3 regions of the Neobacillus sp. NPDC093182 genome follow, and region 3 is predicted to be linked to each of the others. Evidence: riboswitches for the same ligand, from Rfam matches in the RefSeq annotation. Region 3 holds a riboswitch; each other region holds the start of a gene.
What was found. Region 3 has a riboswitch for cyclic di-GMP ahead of ACIQAA_RS13305 (ATPase, T2SS/T4P/T4SS family). Riboswitches for the same ligand answer to the same signal wherever they lie in the genome.

Region 1: it holds a riboswitch for cyclic di-GMP, as region 3 does, so the genes downstream of both, ACIQAA_RS05450 (anti-repressor SinI family protein) here and ACIQAA_RS13305 (ATPase, T2SS/T4P/T4SS family) in region 3, are expected to answer to the same signal.
Region 2: it holds a riboswitch for cyclic di-GMP, as region 3 does, so the genes downstream of both, ACIQAA_RS30665 (anti-repressor SinI family protein) here and ACIQAA_RS13305 (ATPase, T2SS/T4P/T4SS family) in region 3, are expected to answer to the same signal.

What each region holds. Positions count from the first base shown of each region.
Region 1 covers NZ_JBIVOI010000002.1:174,990-180,963, forward strand. Annotated here, with positions in the region: gene ACIQAA_RS05435 (DUF1128 domain-containing protein) at 1-119, shown strand, start outside; gene map (type I methionyl aminopeptidase) at 144-896, opposite strand; gene ACIQAA_RS05445 (helix-turn-helix domain-containing protein) at 1,103-1,432, shown strand; gene ACIQAA_RS05450 (anti-repressor SinI family protein) at 1,490-1,639, opposite strand; cyclic di-GMP riboswitch class I at 1,672-1,759, opposite strand; gene ACIQAA_RS05455 (hypothetical protein) at 2,368-2,532, shown strand; gene hutH (histidine ammonia-lyase) at 2,560-4,071, opposite strand; gene ACIQAA_RS05465 (AAA family ATPase) at 4,355-4,495, opposite strand; gene ACIQAA_RS05470 (Vgb family protein) at 4,735-5,790, shown strand.
Region 2 covers NZ_JBIVOI010000027.1:10,037-16,010, forward strand. Annotated here, with positions in the region: gene ACIQAA_RS30650 (nucleotidyltransferase family protein) at 1-473, shown strand, start outside; gene ACIQAA_RS30655 (DUF421 domain-containing protein) at 534-1,238, opposite strand; gene ACIQAA_RS30660 (lactonase family protein) at 1,265-2,323, opposite strand; cyclic di-GMP riboswitch class I at 2,824-2,907, shown strand; gene ACIQAA_RS30665 (anti-repressor SinI family protein) at 2,939-3,067, shown strand; gene ACIQAA_RS30670 (DsbA family protein) at 3,311-4,033, shown strand; gene ACIQAA_RS30675 (disulfide oxidoreductase) at 4,026-4,433, shown strand; gene ACIQAA_RS30680 (Dps family protein) at 4,473-4,919, opposite strand; gene ACIQAA_RS30685 (cell wall hydrolase) at 5,278-5,871, shown strand.
Region 3 covers NZ_JBIVOI010000006.1:204,585-210,558, forward strand. Annotated here, with positions in the region: gene addA (helicase-exonuclease AddAB subunit AddA) at 1-498, shown strand, start outside; gene ACIQAA_RS13275 (spore germination protein) at 540-758, opposite strand; gene ACIQAA_RS13280 (spore germination protein GerPE) at 823-1,203, opposite strand; gene ACIQAA_RS13285 (spore gernimation protein GerPD) at 1,218-1,388, opposite strand; gene gerPC (spore germination protein GerPC) at 1,378-1,998, opposite strand; gene ACIQAA_RS13295 (spore germination protein GerPB) at 2,008-2,244, opposite strand; gene ACIQAA_RS13300 (spore germination protein) at 2,262-2,486, opposite strand; cyclic di-GMP riboswitch class I at 2,716-2,802, shown strand; gene ACIQAA_RS13305 (ATPase, T2SS/T4P/T4SS family) at 3,009-3,617, shown strand; gene ACIQAA_RS13310 (YisL family protein) at 3,701-4,060, shown strand; gene ACIQAA_RS13315 (ubiquitin-like small modifier protein 1) at 4,180-4,452, shown strand; gene ACIQAA_RS13320 (MoaD-like domain-containing protein) at 4,454-4,726, shown strand; gene ACIQAA_RS13325 (aldehyde ferredoxin oxidoreductase family protein) at 4,783-5,974, opposite strand, start outside.

The DNA of each region.
Region 1 (5,974 bases), on a different contig from region 3:
AAGAAATGTACGAGGAATTAAAAGAGATTTATGAGATGGTTATGAAAAAACCTTCTTTTAGCCCTAACGAAATGCAGGCTTTGGTCGAAGAATTAGGAAACCTTCGCAAAAATAAGTAAAACAGATCCCAAGGATCTGTTTTTTTATTTTTCCTGTTCAGTTAAAATAATCGGACCATTCTTGGTGATGGCAATGGTGTGTTCATATTGAGCAGAATATTTACCATCAATCGTCCTAGCTGTCCAGCCATTACTATCCATTTTTGTTTGATACATACCGATATTGACCATTGGCTCAATCGTAAATACCATACCTTCTTTTATTCTAGGACCTTTTCCAGGCAGTCCATAATGTGGTACATCGGGTTTTTCATGAATGACGGCACCAATTCCATGACCAATAAAATCACGAACAACCGATAAGCCTTCCCCTTCAACATAGGTTTGAATAGCATGACCAATATCTCCAATCCTATTTCCAGGGACTGCCTGTTCAATTCCTTTATACAGTGCCTCTTTTGTAACTTTTAATAAATGCTCTGTTTCTTTTGCGACTTTCCCAACAGCATAAGACCATGCTGAATCCGCTAACCCTCCATTATAATTGACGACCATATCTATGGTTACGATATCGCCTTCCTTTAACGGTTCCTTTCTTGGGAATCCATGGCATACTTCGTCGTTAATACTCGCACATGTGGCATATTTATAGCCCTTATAGCCCTTTTGCTGTGGGGCAGCATTGTGTTTTAAAAGATAATCATCCACAAATTCATCAATTTTCCAAGTTGTTATACCTGGTTTAATCATTTTTGCAATTTCTTTATGACATGAAGCAAGAATTTCCCCTGCTTTTTTCATTCTCTCAATTTCCCGCTGTGATTTAAGGACAATCATGATCTTCCCAACCTTTTTATATTATTTTTATGTATTCTTATAGAATTGGAAACACATTTTAATATTATCGCTAAGCTAACATTTTTTCAAAAAGTTTTTGATTTCGAGAAATATTTTTGTCATAATAGGCCGTTCTTAATATGGAACTTTTTCAGCTTTTCTGATAAAATTATTATAGTAATAATAAAAATTAGGTGTGTGAGCCCATGATAGGTGATCGTGTAAAAAAACTGCGGTTAGAAAAAAAGATGTCATTATCAGAACTTGCCGAGCAAGCTGGAGTTGCTAAATCTTATTTAAGCTCTCTAGAAAGAAACCTGCAAAGAAATCCATCTATTCAATTCCTTGAAAAGATTTCTTCTGTATTAAACGTACCTGTTGATCATCTAATAAATGAACACATTAATAAAGAAGAATTAGATAGCGATTGGATGAGCATTGTAAAAGAAGCGATGGATTCGGGTGTTTCAAAAGAACAATTTCGCGACTTTATTGAATTCAATAAGTGGCGAATTGGCCAAAATAATAACGAATAATAAAAGAACAAAGCATACTACCTGGTTTTTGTAGTATGCTTTGTTCACTTATGTATCTTAACGATTTTTTAGTACGACCTCTCCTACTTCGTTCTGATGGAGAAAATTAAGGATTGTTTCTTTTGAAATTCCAAGCTCCTTTGCCTCTAAAATAAGAGCTAACCATTCTGCGTCCATTCCATTCTTCATACAATCAACTATTGCCACTCTCACTCACTCCCAAAATACATATTCGTATTCCAGGCAGCCCGGCCATCATAGTAAAATATATACCTTAGATCCTCGGCTTTGCGTCCCTATTTTTCAATAGGTTTGCCCTTTTCTGTTTCGAAATGCTCATAAATCATTGATTATTCAGTATATTTGATAGACAAGTCTTCCTGATTCATAATTACTATGTTTATTATATCTAGTACTTTTTTAGTAACGTGTTGTATTTTGTCAAATAGTTTATTTTTTCGAACCTTTTTTTTACACAATTTATTCCAATTTTCTACAAAAACCCCCTTAAGATTCTCGCATAATGTCTATATTTTACAATTTAAATGGAAGTTTATTGGAAAAAGGAAGCAGTTGCAGTCGAAATTAGTTTATTTTACCTAGGGAAAGATTTTGTAAAATGCTCCAAAAAGACTAAAAAATCCTGTGAATTTTGTCTATTTTGTGACAATTGACATCTATTATAAACACCATTAAAATATACTAAATATTCAAATAATGGTGGTGAATCTAATCAATGACAACCATTCATGTGTTAAATTACGCTATTCCGATTGCCTTTGTTGTTTTTTTTGGTTACCTTCTTGATCGTATGTGCAAACCTGCAAAGTCTGATGAAAAAATAGAAGGTAAATAATACTCTTTCCTACTCATCTTCACTAATAAATTTCCTTCGTTTGGGAATGATACATTCGAAGACGAAAGGAGTGTTTAATTTGGCACGTGGAGAACATTTTAACCATAAAAAGAAGGGTCATCCTGGAAATTTACCAAAAGATAACTTAGTTGAGAGACACTCAAAGGATGCCATTGGGGATGAGGAGTTTATTGTAGTACAAGAAGCATTTAAGAATAGAGTTGAAACGAAAGACGTAGAATAAAAGGCGTGAATTTCACGCCTTTTTTGCTTATTTAACAAAATTTTGAATGAACATCCTTAAGTCCATTTCCTTTAGACCGGCTGCAGCCCTTTCGATATCTTTGGAAAAGATTCGATCCTTCTTTATGGAAGGAACAAGCTCCCTCCCCTTGTCATACATCTTCTTGGTCTGGCTGGCCATTTTTTCTACCCCGCGAATTTCAACGGCCTGCATGGCACAAATTAGTTCAATCGCGAGCACTCTGCGAGCATTCTGGATAATTTGATAAGCATGTCTAGAGGCTATCGTTCCCATACTCACATGGTCCTCTTGATTCGCAGATGAGGGAATGGAATCGACACTTGCTGGGTGTGCAAGTGTTTTATTTTCTGATACTAACGACGCCGCGGCATACTGCATAATCATCGCACCTGACTGCAATCCAGGCTCCGGGCTTAAAAAAGGCGGCAGATCATTCAACTGTGGATTTACTAATCTCTCGATACGTCTTTCAGAAATATTAGCAAGCTCGGCAACCGCAATTTTCATAAAGTCCATCGCGAAGGCAATCGGCTGCCCATGAAAGTTCCCGCCGGAAATAACCTTTTCCCCATCATCAAATATCAATGGATTGTCTGTAGCCGCATTCATTTCGATTTCTAATTTTTCTTTTACATAATCCAGTGCCTGCCAGGAAGCACCATGAACCTGTGGAATACACCTTATCGAATAAGCATCCTGAACCCGGTATTCTCCTTGAACACTGGTTAATAAACTATCACTTAGGTAACGTCGAATTCTTGCTGCCGTGTCAATTTGCTGCTGGTATCCTCTTGCTATATGAACCTCCTCTGCAAACGCGTCAATGATTCCGTTCAATCCTTCCATTGTCATGGCTGCGATAAGTTCACTTTCAAATGCCAGCTGTTCCGCTTCAAGATAGCCGACAACTCCCATGGCGGTCATCGCCTGCGTTCCATTTATTAACGCAAGGCCCTCTTTTGCCTCTAATGTTATCGGAAGAATCCCTTCCATTTGAAGCGCATGGATTGAATCCATCCGATTTCCTTTGTAAATTACCTCCCCTTCCCCAATAAGCACTAAGGCCAAATGGGAGAGCGGCGCCAAATCCCCGCTGGCACCCAGTGAACCCTGCTGAGGAATAACTGGGATGATTTCTCTATTAACCAGCTCTAATAGTTTCTCAATCACAATTGGTCTAACTCCTGAATACCCTTTTAAAAGTGCATTGGCACGTAAAAGGACCATTGCTTTGGAAACAATTTCCGGAAAAGGTTCACCAACACCACACGCATGTGAGCGTATTAAATTAAGCTGTAAATCTCTGACATGATCCTTATCGATTAATACATCACTAAACTTTCCAAATCCTGTATTGATACCGTAAACTACTTTGCGCTCGGAAACGATTTTCTCTACCGCTTCACGGCTCTTTTTTACAAGTTCCATACTTTTTTCCGATGCAAAAACCTTCTCTTTTCGATATAAAACCTCTTTCATTTGTTCCAATGTTAAACTTTGACCTGTTAGCATGATCATATTTCTCGCTCCTCTACCACTTTATTAGAATAAAGAAAGAGGCTGGATTCCATATCAGATTAGATTTGGAGTCCAGCCTCTTTTATAAACATTACTTGATTAAATTTTGTTTTTGGATGCCTCATAGGTTATCAGTCCATTCAAATATTTTTATTCTAATAATTATTGTATGTGAAGAAAAGCTTGATTGTCAATATAATTGTCAGAATTTTAGCACGATAACACTTTAGCACAATAATAAAGGACAGTGGAAGTTGTCTATATTACAAATTAGATTGCGGGTCTAAATCAATAACATTCTTTTATTACGTTTAGTTGCAAGAAAATAGCCAATTTCCTTAGTAAGAGTAGTTTTTCCAACTCCACCCTTCATATTAATATACGAAATTACTTTTGCTGGGTCTTTAACTTCAACTTCTGTCATGATAACAGGGGCAGTTTAATTGAAGTAGGCATCTCACATCTACCTCATCTTATTTACAATGAAAGGAGCAAGGTAAGAGTTAGTTGACCATTAGGCGTGACTACCTAAAGTTAAAATTGTGTTTTTTTATCAGAGGGGTTGTCCCATACAAAAAGCTCTCAAACGAATAGATTAATAATAGATTTAAAAATATTTTTTAAATCTAAAACAATATTAATAGAAGGGAGTTTTTATCTAGAATGAAACGACATGACTATCTTTACATTGGAGACGGCTTCGACAACACCGTAAAGACATTTGATGCAGAATCGGGCAGGTTCCTTGGAAGATTTGTTCCATCAGGTGACAATGGCTTAAATGGTCCCCGAGGGCTTATCTTCGACCATAATGGTAATCTCCTTGTTACTAACCAAAACGTAGATCCTCCACCTCCTCCAGCACCTCAAAATGGAAGCATTTTAAAGTACGACAGACACACTGGACAGTTTCAAGGATTTCTCGTCCATCCCAATGACCCTAACGCCCCTTTCGCCCCGCGCGGTATCGTGCTTTCGAAACAAAATATTCTGTTTGTGGCAGACACTATTGTACAGAACGGACTGAATGGAGAAGTGCGGACATATGATGGTACCACTGGGGTGTTTCAGGGGAATCTTGAACACCCACCTGGAGTACAGTTTTTCCCCCGAAGTGTAGTAATTGGTCCGGACGGCTTGTTATATGTGTCCGTCCGCAATAACCCTAATACTGCAGAAGGTCAGCTCGGTGGACGGGTAGTGCGCTATAATCCGAAAACCGGGGAATTCATTGATGTGTTCATTGAGGGTGATTCCATCCCCGATTTTAACCGTCCGGAAGGTTTGGTCTTCGGTCCTGATGGCAACCTCTATATCACCAGTTTCAGAAGGGACCCAAATGACACAGACAAAATTCTTATCTTTGACCGTAAGGGCAGATTTCTTGACAAGATTGATCTCTATGCCCTCGGACAGCCCCGCGCCTTTGCGCAGGCAATCCTGTTTGGTCCAAACGGCAAACTGTTTGTCCCTATAACAGGACCGGGTCCCGCCGTTACTGGCCAGCCTTTGGGACCTGATACAGGTTCTGTACGTCGCTACAACGTTAAGACCAAAACATTTGATGTGTTTGTGAGTCCGGCTCTTCTGGGAGGACCGTTAACGGAGCCGTGGTATTTGACATTTGGCAAAACGGACCCCGCAACACTAGCTTACGGGCATGACCAGAAAGAAAGCAGCGACCGTGATCACCACCATGATGATGAAAGCAGTGACTAGAATAGTAGTTAAGATTTGAATATATAAGGAAAGACCGCTACTTGTGTTTAGATAGCGGTCTTTCTTTGGACAAGGTGTAACTTTTCTAAAAGGTCTTTGATTTGTTTTAATATATTCCTTACAGTGAGGTGAGTTCGCCAAGTTTCTAACATTACACAGGTCAAGGTGGTAAAAACAGCTGTCA
Region 2 (5,974 bases), on a different contig from region 3:
ATTGCTTTTATATGATTTGCCTACACGGCTGGAGGCATAATTTAGAATCTCTGAAATATTTTATAGACATTATCCAAATGATTCACCAATATAGGGATGTATTAGAGTATGAAGAACTTTTTAAAATGGCTGAAACTCACCAAACGTTAAAAAGGCTGACTAGGACTTTGTCCATTGTTTATGAACAGTTTCCGCATTTAGATTATGTAGTAAAGCTTCCTTTTAAAAGAAAAACGTTATGGAGGCATAGTAAAGTCAAAGGCCTTAAACAATATATGGACTTCTTTGACTACCAATTTCTTAGCTATGATAGCCTCAAACACAGTATGATAGAAATCCGTCATTGGATATGGCCTTCAAAATTTGAACTCTCTTGTGAACTAGGGGAGATTCAGCAAGAAAGCTCTACCATTAAAATGTACATATCATTATACAAAAAAAGGATTACAGGACTGGTAAAGGTGATTTTTTAATATAAGTTCATAATCAAAAATAGAGCACATAAGGGATTAGTTCCCTTACGGTGCTCTATTTTATTTATAAAGGAAAACCTTTAAGTTGTCTTTTTGATCAATGGTTGCTAGCAGCACGTTTTTAATATTTGTATGATATAAATTTTCTAGCTTTTCAACAACCCAGACCTCATCTTTGTTCACTTGTTTTAATACGTTAGAATAAATGGTACCTTCCTTAATAATTGTTTTTGGAAGGTCAAATGGTTCAGTTTCCATTTTATATGTTGCAGGTGTAATAGGGTTATATTTTGGATCCAAAAAAACGGATACTTTCCCATCAGCTTCCCACAATGCTAATGCAACTTTTTTAATATCCTCAACTTTTTCTTCCCGTAATTCTTCTAACAAAATATCTATTGATATTCGAGCTTTATATAATCCTTTATAGATAATCTCTCCGTCCCTAACAAGTGTGATGGGAGGAGGAGTAATTAGGTTTCTTATTCGTGGAAATTTTAAAATGGTATAAACACTGCCTATATACAATACCACCAACACCACTGTAGTCGTAATAGAACCTTTTAGTCCAAGATGTTCATCTGATAATGGGTGAGCTATAATGTTTCCGATTATTAGAGCAATTGCGAAATCAATCAATCTTAGCTGTGCAATGGAACGCTGGCCCATCACCTTGGCTACAAGAATCAAAAAGAAATAGGCTACGACTGCTCGAAGTATCCACTCAAATGTTGTTAGTGTTTCCTGACTATGAAAGAAATCCACCGTTAACACATCCTTAGAGGTAAGTGCTAATTTCTTATAAACTTAACACAAACCGGGTGTGGTACCTTAATATCTGATTGTAAGAGAGTCAATCTTCCAGTGCTCTCATCCCTTGAATATAGAACTATATTGCTCGATTCTTGGTTTGAAGCCACAATGAATTTTTCAGAAGGGTCAATCTCAAAATCCCTTGGCCAATCCCCCTCTGTTGACGTGTGTTCCACAAAGCTTAGTTCACCTGACTCTTGATTAACTTGAAACAGGGCAATACTGTTGTGACCGCGGTTACCAGCATAAACAAAACGGCCGTCCGCTGAAATATGAATGGCACTTCCTTGGTTATTTTCTTTAAAATCTTCCGGGAGAGTTGAAACATATTGTATTTCCGTAAAATGACCGTTTTCCGGATGATAGTTTAACGCTATTACCTCTGAGCTAAACTCGGTCATAATATAAGCATATTTGCCATTAGGATGAAATGCGAGATGCCTAGGACCACTGCCAGCTTTTAATGGCAGCAGGTTAACCTTTTCAAGTGAGCCGTTTTCACCGACTTTATAGGTAATCAGCGCATCAATTCCCAATTCAACAACGGTTAAATATTTTTCGTCTGGTGTTAATCCTGCATAATGTGTATGCGCTTTTTCCTGTCTAGGGTCTGGACCTGAACCTTCGTGTTTAATAATCGAAACAGCAGGTTGCACGGAGCCGTCTTCTTTATTAAGCAAATAGGATTCAACGCTTCCTTTATGATAATTAGCGCTAAATACATATTTGTTTTTAGTGTCTACACTTACATGACATGGTGGTGATCCTTCTGAAAATTGACCGTCTACTGCTGTTAACTCGCCGTTATCATTAATAGAAAAAGCAGCTAATCCTCCTAATCCTCCTTCTTTTCCTACTGAATATAAGTATTGATTATCAGAGCTAATTGTTAAATAGGTTGGGTTTTCTAACCTAGCTGCCACCTTAACGTCAACGATCGTCCTTTCATCCGTGTCTAGTGTGAAAGAATAGATTCCTTCGCTTTCACCTTTTGTGTATGTTCCAATATAACCTGTAAAATGTTTTTTTTCAGTCATCATTTAAACTCCTTCAATGAAATATCATCATTTTATTTTATCAAACTACCCAAAAAATTATTAACCACTGTATCTGGAATAAAACATGTGGTTGTATGTTTTATGATTACAATAAAAGACAGAATAATACAAGTAATAAGTATCACTAGCCTATTTCAACTTTTAATCATTTTACTGTCTATCTCCGACCTTCTCCATGATATTTATTATCTAGAACCGTTTCCTATTAAACTGGAAACTATACTTTATAAAGAACTTTCCTGTAATATTAATATTTATATTATTAGGAACTTACTCATAGGTGAAGATAACTGTATTTTTGTATAATTTAACATTTTGATTATTCTTAATACCTAAATTTACTTTATTATGTTTCTTTTTTTTTTAATTGTAACAGACGTTTGGAAGAAATGTAAAAAAATGTCGATATTTTTAGAATTATTTATGTTCGATATAAAGAATAAATGTGGTACTATTTGCTTATGAGTTTTATAACTTTAATTAGATAAAGGCAAACCTATCGAAAGATTGGGACGCAAAGCTACAGGTCTAAAGTGCTAAACTATGACGGCTGAGCTGCCTAAAAACTAATATTTTAGGAGGACACCCAGTACCATGTTAACCACTCCATTAGATGAAAAAGAAGTAGATAAGGAATGGCTAGAACTCATTTTAGAAGCTCGAAATTTAGGAATTACTGTTGATGAAATTAAGGACTTCCTAAAAGACCCTTCTAATACATAACCATGTCCTCCTTTGATTAACCTGCGTCTTAGACTGCCTTCTGCCGCAAAGGGATTATGAAAAAAGAAATTGCCTAACAAAAAATGTCCATTAAAATGGGCCTTTTTTCGTTATTGGGATAATCTAATAATACGTGTTCTGTGCCTAGGCATTTTTATTTTCATTACAGTATAAGTTTAGTAAAATTTAATCTAACATTACAGATTCAAAGTTAAAACTATCACATAATTAAGGAGTTTGATTATGGCTCAACGAAAAAATAGTACTAAAAAAGGAACGACGAAACCGCAATCCTCTTCATCAAAATTTGTTTTTTGGATTATTGGATTGATTGCAATAGCTATTATCGGGTTTATCTTTCTAGCCAATAACCAGAAAGCTGATGATAGTGCTAAAGAAGAGATTGATTATTCAAATCAGCCTTTTCTCGGTGAAGAATCAGCCCCTGTTTCAATTGTAGAATTCGGCGATTATAAGTGTCCCAATTGTAAAAACTTTGCTGACAATGTGGTACCACTAATAGTAAAAGAATTTGTTGATACGGGCAAAGCTAAATTTTATTATTTCCATTATCCATTTATTAATGTTGATTCAGAGCGGACAGCTAAATTCTCAGAGGCAGTCTATCATGAGTTAGGCAACGAAAAATTTTGGGAGTTTCATGAACTTATTTATGATAAACAGCCGGAAGATACTCGATATGAAACGATTGATGTTTTTACAGAGGAATTTTTAACTGAAACATTAGAAGAAATGGCTAGTGAAGAAGAAGTTAAGAAGGTAGTTGCTTATTTTGGTACGAAAGCTCCAGAAGACGCTTGGGAAAGTGATGAGTCTCTTGGGGGGAAATTAGGAGTTAGTGGAACACCAACCATTTTTGTTAATGGAAAGCGATTTGATGGACAAACGATGGACGATTTAAACAAATTAGTAGAGGAAGCCGCTAAGGAGAAAGGGAATGAATAAACCATTACTGCTTGCATGGGTTGCAGCACTTATCGCGACCATTGGGAGTTTGTATTTCAGTGAAGTTCTCCACTATATTCCCTGTACGCTTTGCTGGTATCAGCGAATTTTTATGTATCCATTAGCGATCATTCTAGGAATTGCCTTTTACCGGAATGATGATGATATTGTGAAATACACATTACCATTGTCGATTATTGGAATGCTTATTTCAGGCTACCATACGGCTTTACAAAAGATTCCTTATTTGCAGCAATTTGAAATGTGTAAAAGTGGTGTACCTTGCTCAAAAGATTATATTAATTGGCTTGGATTTATCACGATTCCAATCTTGGCGTTTACCGCCTTCACGATTATTACCATCTGCTTAGTTTTCATTGCTCGATACCGAAATAAATAAGACTCAGCATTTGCTGAGTCTTATTTATTTCTATTACATTTAAATCGATTTGCCAAGGAATGCTGTTAACATCCATACATGTTTTTCTAAACCGGAATGAATGGCAAGGAGCATATCACCTGTGGTTTCATCGTCCTTTTCTTCGGCAAAGCTCATACCTTCTTTTAATTCACCAATAATAATTGAAAAATCATTTATAATGGTTTGAACCATTTCTTCAGCAGTTTCGCTTCCTTGTGCTTCTTGAATAGATGAAAGTTCAAGACATTCTCTCATCGTTGCAACTGGATTTCCACCGATTGCAAGTAATCGTTCTGCTAATTCATCGACATGCAATCCCGCTTCGTTATAGAATTCTTCAAATTTAGCGTGTAAGGTAAAAAACTGACCACCCTTCACATACCAATGGTAATTATGTAACTTGATATACAATACAGACCAGTTTGCAATTTGTTTGTTAAGTATGTTCACTAACTGACTATCCATTTAAAAAACCTCCATCATTTTGTCTTCTATTATATTATTACCAAAGATTTAGGGAGAAACCTGTGAAAAATTGAGGGATTTTTTGTCATTTTAGTGAAGATTGTCATTATTACATTGTTATTTCATGAAATAGGCCTGAAATAGTATGTAATAATTTTTCCACGGTTATCCATTAGTGGATTGATTATGGAAATGATAATTAGTTGGTTACTAATTCCATTTACTAGATAGATGCTTTCATAGCAGGAGCCATTTGTGTTATTTAAGCACTGGTTTTTTTTGGTTAATGATTAAGTATGTTACAACTGATAGCCTTATTAGTAGAGAAAACAACCAGAATACTAGGAGGCCATTAAACATGAATAAACTAAAAAAACTTGTTATTGCAGCAGGATTAATTTTGTCAATGTCAGCATTTACAGGTATCACTAAGTCCGAAGCAGCAACAACTCACAAAATTCAATACGGTGAGACATATTGGAAAATAGCTAAAGGATTTGGTATTCCTATTAATAGCTTAATGAGTGCAAACAATAGTAAACCTCTTATTGCAGGTCAAAATATGATTCTGCCAAACTCTCCAATTTCAGCGGCAGATGAAGAATTAATGGCGCGATTAGTTCGTGCAGAAGCAGTTGGCGAGCCATATGCTGGAAAGGTAGCTGTTGCGACTGTTATTCTTAACCGAGTGAAAAGTCCAGACTTCCCTAACACAGTTCGTGGAGTCATTTATCAAATCTCAAATGGACACTATGCATTTACACCTGTTGCAAATGGCGAAATCAATAAGCCAGCTGACGCAGAGTCTAAAAGAGCAGTTAATGAAGCAATCGCTTTGATGGGTAAAGGAAATGGTTCTTTATTTTTCTATAATCCAAAAACAGCTTCAAGTCAGTGGATTTTTTCACGTGAAGTAACGGTAACAATCGGAAATCATCGCTTTGCGCGGTAATTAGGGGACGCTTGGATACATATCCAAGCGTTTTTTCTTATGTAAATGGTAATTAATCATACGATTCTTTTTAAAATAAACCTTCATCATAGGATAGTGATTA
Region 3 (5,974 bases):
ATGCAGCATGTCGATTTAACAAGACCTGTTACGATACAATCTGTTAAGACACAAATCGAGTCGATGGTTAATAATGAACTGTTAACTATCGAACAGGCGGAGGTCATTGATACACAACTCATTGGGAAATTTTTCGAGTCAGATTTAGGTAAGAGGATAATAAATGCAAAGGTGGTACATCGTGAGATTCCCTTTACCCTGTCATTGCCTTCGTCAGAAGTATATCCGACATGGAAGGATGAAGAAGAATCTGTTTTTGTCCAGGGGATTATCGACTGTGTTTTTGAAGATGAAAATGGACTCGTCCTTATTGACTTTAAATCGGATGGGATAACGGATCGTTACAAAGGCGGTTTTGTCCAGGCAAGACCTATTCTTGAAGAGCGGTACCGATTACAAATCAATTTATATACAAAGGCATTGGAGCAAATTTGGAAGAGAAAAATTAATGAAAGATTTTTATTCTTCTTTGATGGAGCTCACGTATTAAAGCTATAGTCAAATAGAAAACGACATAAACATTCAGGTTTATGTCGTTTCTAATTATTCCCGCCTATTGGCTGGTCAAGCAAATTAGCATCAAGTACATTTGTGCCGCTTAAACCGCTAGCAGTAAATATAATTCCCCCTGTATTTAAGCCTCCAGAACCTGCATTGGTCTTTGAAGCACTTTTTGGAGAAATATATACAGTATCCCCGAATTGAACAATTCCACCACTTACATTCACAATCTGAACTGGACCAATTATCGCTGGCATTTACGAACATCCTTTTCTTTACTTGCCCTTAGTAATCTTGTGATATCGTATTCCAACGTCCTTGTCATTGTTCATCCTCATTATGATGCAGATGTCTGATATGTTTTACCCGTGCTTCCATGGAGACGTTTTGACTGTTTCCAACGTGCAGTATGGCATCCGAAGACATTGCAAGGATAGATATAGTATTGACCTTAATGATAGGAAGGCTATTATGAGTAGATATCGTCATGCTTTCATTGATTGGTAAAAAAGGGATTGGTTCCGAAAACACAGGGTAGTTTAAAAAATTACCTTCTTTTGAATTAAAAACTTCAGCTTCCCTTTGAACAGCTAAGGCGCGTGAAAATCCATTAATAATACGGGAATCTCCAAGCTGGATGATAGAGGCAAAGGAAGCCGAGGTTACATTAATGGCGTTTACGACAGAAGATCTCTGGAGCATGATCTTAAGCACACCTAAAAAAGTGGCACATAAGGCCCGATGATGAGTGATTCAGCAGGTGTGTCGAAAGTTGCTGCTAATTGAATCGTTTGTGTATCGCCAACCATTACGAGCGAAGAACTTGAAACGCCTAGAATTCTAATTGTATCTACATGGAGGTCTCGATTATATACTTCAAAGTTCATTTTGCGTATTCATTCCTTTCACATTCTCTGGTAAATGATTAATAAATATTAAAATACCTTTTCTAATTTCCTCTTTGAGTAATGCAATAATGCTCTCCTCTGTACTTTGTTCGTCGTCACGTTTATTGGCTGCAGTATTTTGTATATGGTAATCAATCCTAGCTGGAAGCTGTTGCATGATATCTTGTTTAATAAAAGCTAAATAGGAATCATCTAATCTAACATTTAATTGATTTTGGGTTTCCTTAAATAGTACTGGCAGTTCCGTTTCTAAATACCGATAAATTGATTCTTCTATTTTCATTGAACGCTGCATTTGTGCCTTGGGATGGATAGGAGTATTTAAGGATTGATTTTCTACAGCAAAATCTTCAATATTTGCCAAATCGGATGGATTTAGTCCAATGTTTAAGGTTCCTTCAAGAGTTTCAACCTTCAATTGATCAAATTTATATTCAATCTTATCAACCCGAATACTAGGCTTATCATTTAATTGCTTCATTTCTTCCTGAAGTTTTTGAATGGTGTGTTCCAGAGTAGCAATTCTATTTTCCTGTGCCTGCAAAGTCAATTGGACCCATTGAAGAAGTTGTGAATAATCCTGGTACATACCATCACCTCACTTTGAATCAACTTCTCTCGTGCCTGATAATGGCACTGCAGGGCTACTAGATTGCCCGCTTGTAGTTTGAGTACCTCCTGCAGTTGGTGCGGGCTTTGTAAAACCTCCTGTATTATACAAATAAGATGCAGGTTTAATAATTCCGGCGCTGCCGATCTGCAGGACAGAAGAATTGGTAATACTGCTAATTTTAATAAAGTTTATTTGAATTGTTTGCTGAATATAAAAATTCATATAAAATCAACCTTTCCTTAAGCATTAAGGAAGATTCCTTGATCAATACCATCTGAATCGTATGTGTTCGTATTGCTTAAATTATTATTATGAACACTTAAACTTTCACCCGTATTAAAGGAACCAGCACCGGAGAAAGTTTTTGCAGATGAAAATGGCATGATTTTGTAGACATCTCCAATATGAAAAACGGAACTGCTGCCAAGTGATATGACTTGTGCAACTCCTACAATCGCTGGCATAAACAACACCCTTTACCTTTTTTTCTCCTAATATCGTATGTATAGGTTGGTGTAATGTGATTCATTCGCCCAAATAAAGTAAATCTAATCTAAATTGTTGGGAAAATTATATAATTAGGTAATATTACCTATGTATTTTTAAAAAATGATATAATAGTAGGATATGAGATTAAGACAAAAGGACTTATGATAGGTTTAAGAGATCAGTCGGAAATGTAAAAACACTGATTCTCGATAAAGGCAAAACTGGTGAAAATCAGTGACGCAAAGCTAGAGGGGCTAAGGTGCATTTGCACTACGCCAGCCAGTTACCGAAAGAACAGGGCGTTTTTCATAGATAACAGCAATGTTTACATAGGTCTTTTTATGTGCATTGTTGTACTTCATTTGTTAACCCCCCTTTCGGTAAAGGCGGGGTTATTTTTATTGTGTTTCATTAAACCTCGCCTAACCGTTCATATCTTCTTTATGTTTTGTGAGCAAAATGGTTTTCAAAAAACAAAAACAAGGCGGGTGGAATGTATGGGGCTATTAAAACAAATCCAGCAAATTAATTGGGTACAAGATGTAGATCACAAATTGTACAAGTCAGCAAGGCTGGCTATTAGAAGGAATTCATGGAAACCTCTAGAGCTTCAGGATTTAATTCTTAACGGGACCATGACAAAAGAAATGGCACTCTTCCTCTGTACATGTGTGAAAGCTAGATTAAATATTCTAGTAAGCGGAGGAACAGGGGCAGGAAAAACTACGCTTGTTAATGCACTTTCCACTTTTATTCCAAAAGAGGAAAGGAATCTTATTGGAGATGTTCGTGGTAAAGATGTACGTGACATACTTCGGAAAGAAAATAAAGGACTGGATGGTTTTCTTGCAACAGGACATTCCAGCAGTCCGCGTAATATGATTGACCGCTTGGAAATCATAGCATATCTTGAAGGGATGAATTTTCCTATCCAAGCGATTAGGGAAAAAATCGCTGGAACAATTGACATCATTGTCCACCTTTCACGTTCACATGATGGAAAAAGAAAAATTACGAAGATAACAGAGGTTCAGGGAATTGAAGGGGAAAATATTGTCCTTAGAGATATTTTTTCGGTTAATCCTCTTGAAGGTTCATATTATTAGCAGCCAGTTTTATTTAGGATTTTTTGAATGCCTATGGTATGATAGTGTTGCTATAAGCTATTGATACATAGGAGGAAAATCAAATGATTCATGGTCACGTTACAGCTTGGGTTTTAGCCCTAATTTTATTTATTGTCGCTATATTTTTACTAAAAGGCGGAAAAGAAAAGGGCGCTAAAATTGTCCGAATGATTTTACGTGTGCTTTATTTGCTAATTATTGCAACAGGTGTTGGTCTAATTTTCATGCTGTCCAATATTGATTTGTTGTATATACTAAAAGCGGTAGTAGGGATATGGGTAATTGGTTTATTTGAAATGATCCTAAGCAAGGTTGCACAAAATAGAAAAACTTCAGTTTTATGGATACAGTTTGTTATCGCCTTCTTACTTGTATTGTATTTAGGGTTTGATAAACTGCCTATGTCGATTTTTTATGTATAACATCGCTTTAGGAGAAAGAGCTGCCGGGTCACTCCCCGGCAGCTCTTTCTACGTTAAAAAAGGATGACAATTATTGCAAATAGTTTTACTATTTAAGTAAGGGGAGAGGAGTGTTTGATATGCTAGTTAGAGTGTTTGCTAATCTCCGGCAAATTTGCGGCGGAGTTGGGGTTGAGGTTAACCCGGACGGTCAACGGGTGATTGATGTATTGGATAAGATGGTTGAAATGTTTCCTGATTTGAAGGGAGAAATATTTACTCCTGAAAAAGAGCTGCTTCCATTTGTTCATGTTTTTATAAACGGAAGAAATATTATTCATTTAGATGGTCTTGAGACTATTGTAAAAGAAACCGATCAATTTGCACTATTTCCTCCTGTAGCGGGTGGTTAATATGCTTGAGCAGGAATTAGAGTTTCGTGGAATAAATCGAAAGCACCTAGGAATGTATTTTGAAGAGTTAGGCGGTAAACAAATTACAGATCAATTTCCTTACATATATAAATCTGACCACTGGTATGGTGAAATAATAAGGGAAGAAGAGCTTTCAATTACTTCTACATTTAAAGTCAATCGTGTTTATATTCGGTTTTATGCCTCAAATGACATGACGCTAAAAGAGCTGATTAAAAATTATCGGGTGAAAACAAGAAGGATAGGCGGATAGCTAATATCCCAAACAAAAGGCTTCTGCACAATATGCAGAAGCCTTCGATTCTTGCATTATACTAATTGATTTTCCGGGTCGATAATCTCAAGCTCACGAAGCTTTGCTTCGGTAACTTTTCCAGCCTCCCAGCCGCGTACTTGGTAGTACTCTTTAAGCATAATATCCATACGGCTGACCTCACCTGCACTATTACCAGATGCAGGCTCCTCGGTGAAGCGTTTTGGCAGATAGTCATCTTCTTCTTTATCGAATCCAGCGAGGTTATTATAATAACGCTCAAGATTATAAATTCTTTCCCCAGCCTTCATCACATCATCAGCTGTCATCGGAATACCAGTCATGGCACTATATTGCTCAGCGTAATGCTCAGCGTTTTCAGAGAAAGATGAAAACTTACAAATATTCATAGAATCAGAGAAAGCAAGCATATCTTGGAATACTTTTAATAACTTACCTTTTCCTTCTGGCTTAAGGCGGTCTGTAGGCTCTGGAATACCGGCAATTTCACTGGCAACCGTATAGCCGCGTAAATGACAGGCTCCGCGGTTACTAGTTGCATAACCGAGACCAATTCCTTGAATACCACGTGGGTCATATGCAGGAATGGATTGTCCCTTTACAGACATAGAAAGTTCTGATGCACCCCAAGAAGCTGTTGCTTTTGCTGGACCTTCAGCAAGGATACCGCCAAAGCCTTCACGGAATGCAATTTTCTTCGTTAGGTCAATCATGGAATCCGCATCGCCCCAAATCAGCTCTTCCGTAATCAACCCTTTTTCATAAGCTTCCATTGTAACGGAGAAGCAGTGTCCTAATTCAATGGTATCAAGACCGTACTCATTACAGCGGTCAATCAGATAAGAAATGGCCTCGGCATCGCTTAATAAGCAGTTAGAGCCAAGTGACCAAGCAGATTCAAACTCAATACTTTCGACTCTAGTTTTATACTTTCCATCCTTGACTTCAACTTCGATTTTGCAGCCTACAGGACATGCATGGCAAGTATTATTTTTAATAAGTAAATGCTCGTTGACATATTCTCCACTATGCTTTTCTGCCTCATCCCAATGAGTGAACTGGGAGTTCTTTGTTGGAAGCGCCCCGACCTCATTGATAATATTGGTTAATACGTTTGTACCGTAAACGGAAAGACCACCTTTATTTGGTGCGGTTAATCCGCCGTCAAGAATAGCCTTTACTGCCTTTTTGTTAGCCTCTTTATATTCAGTTTCTAACTTAGGCTGT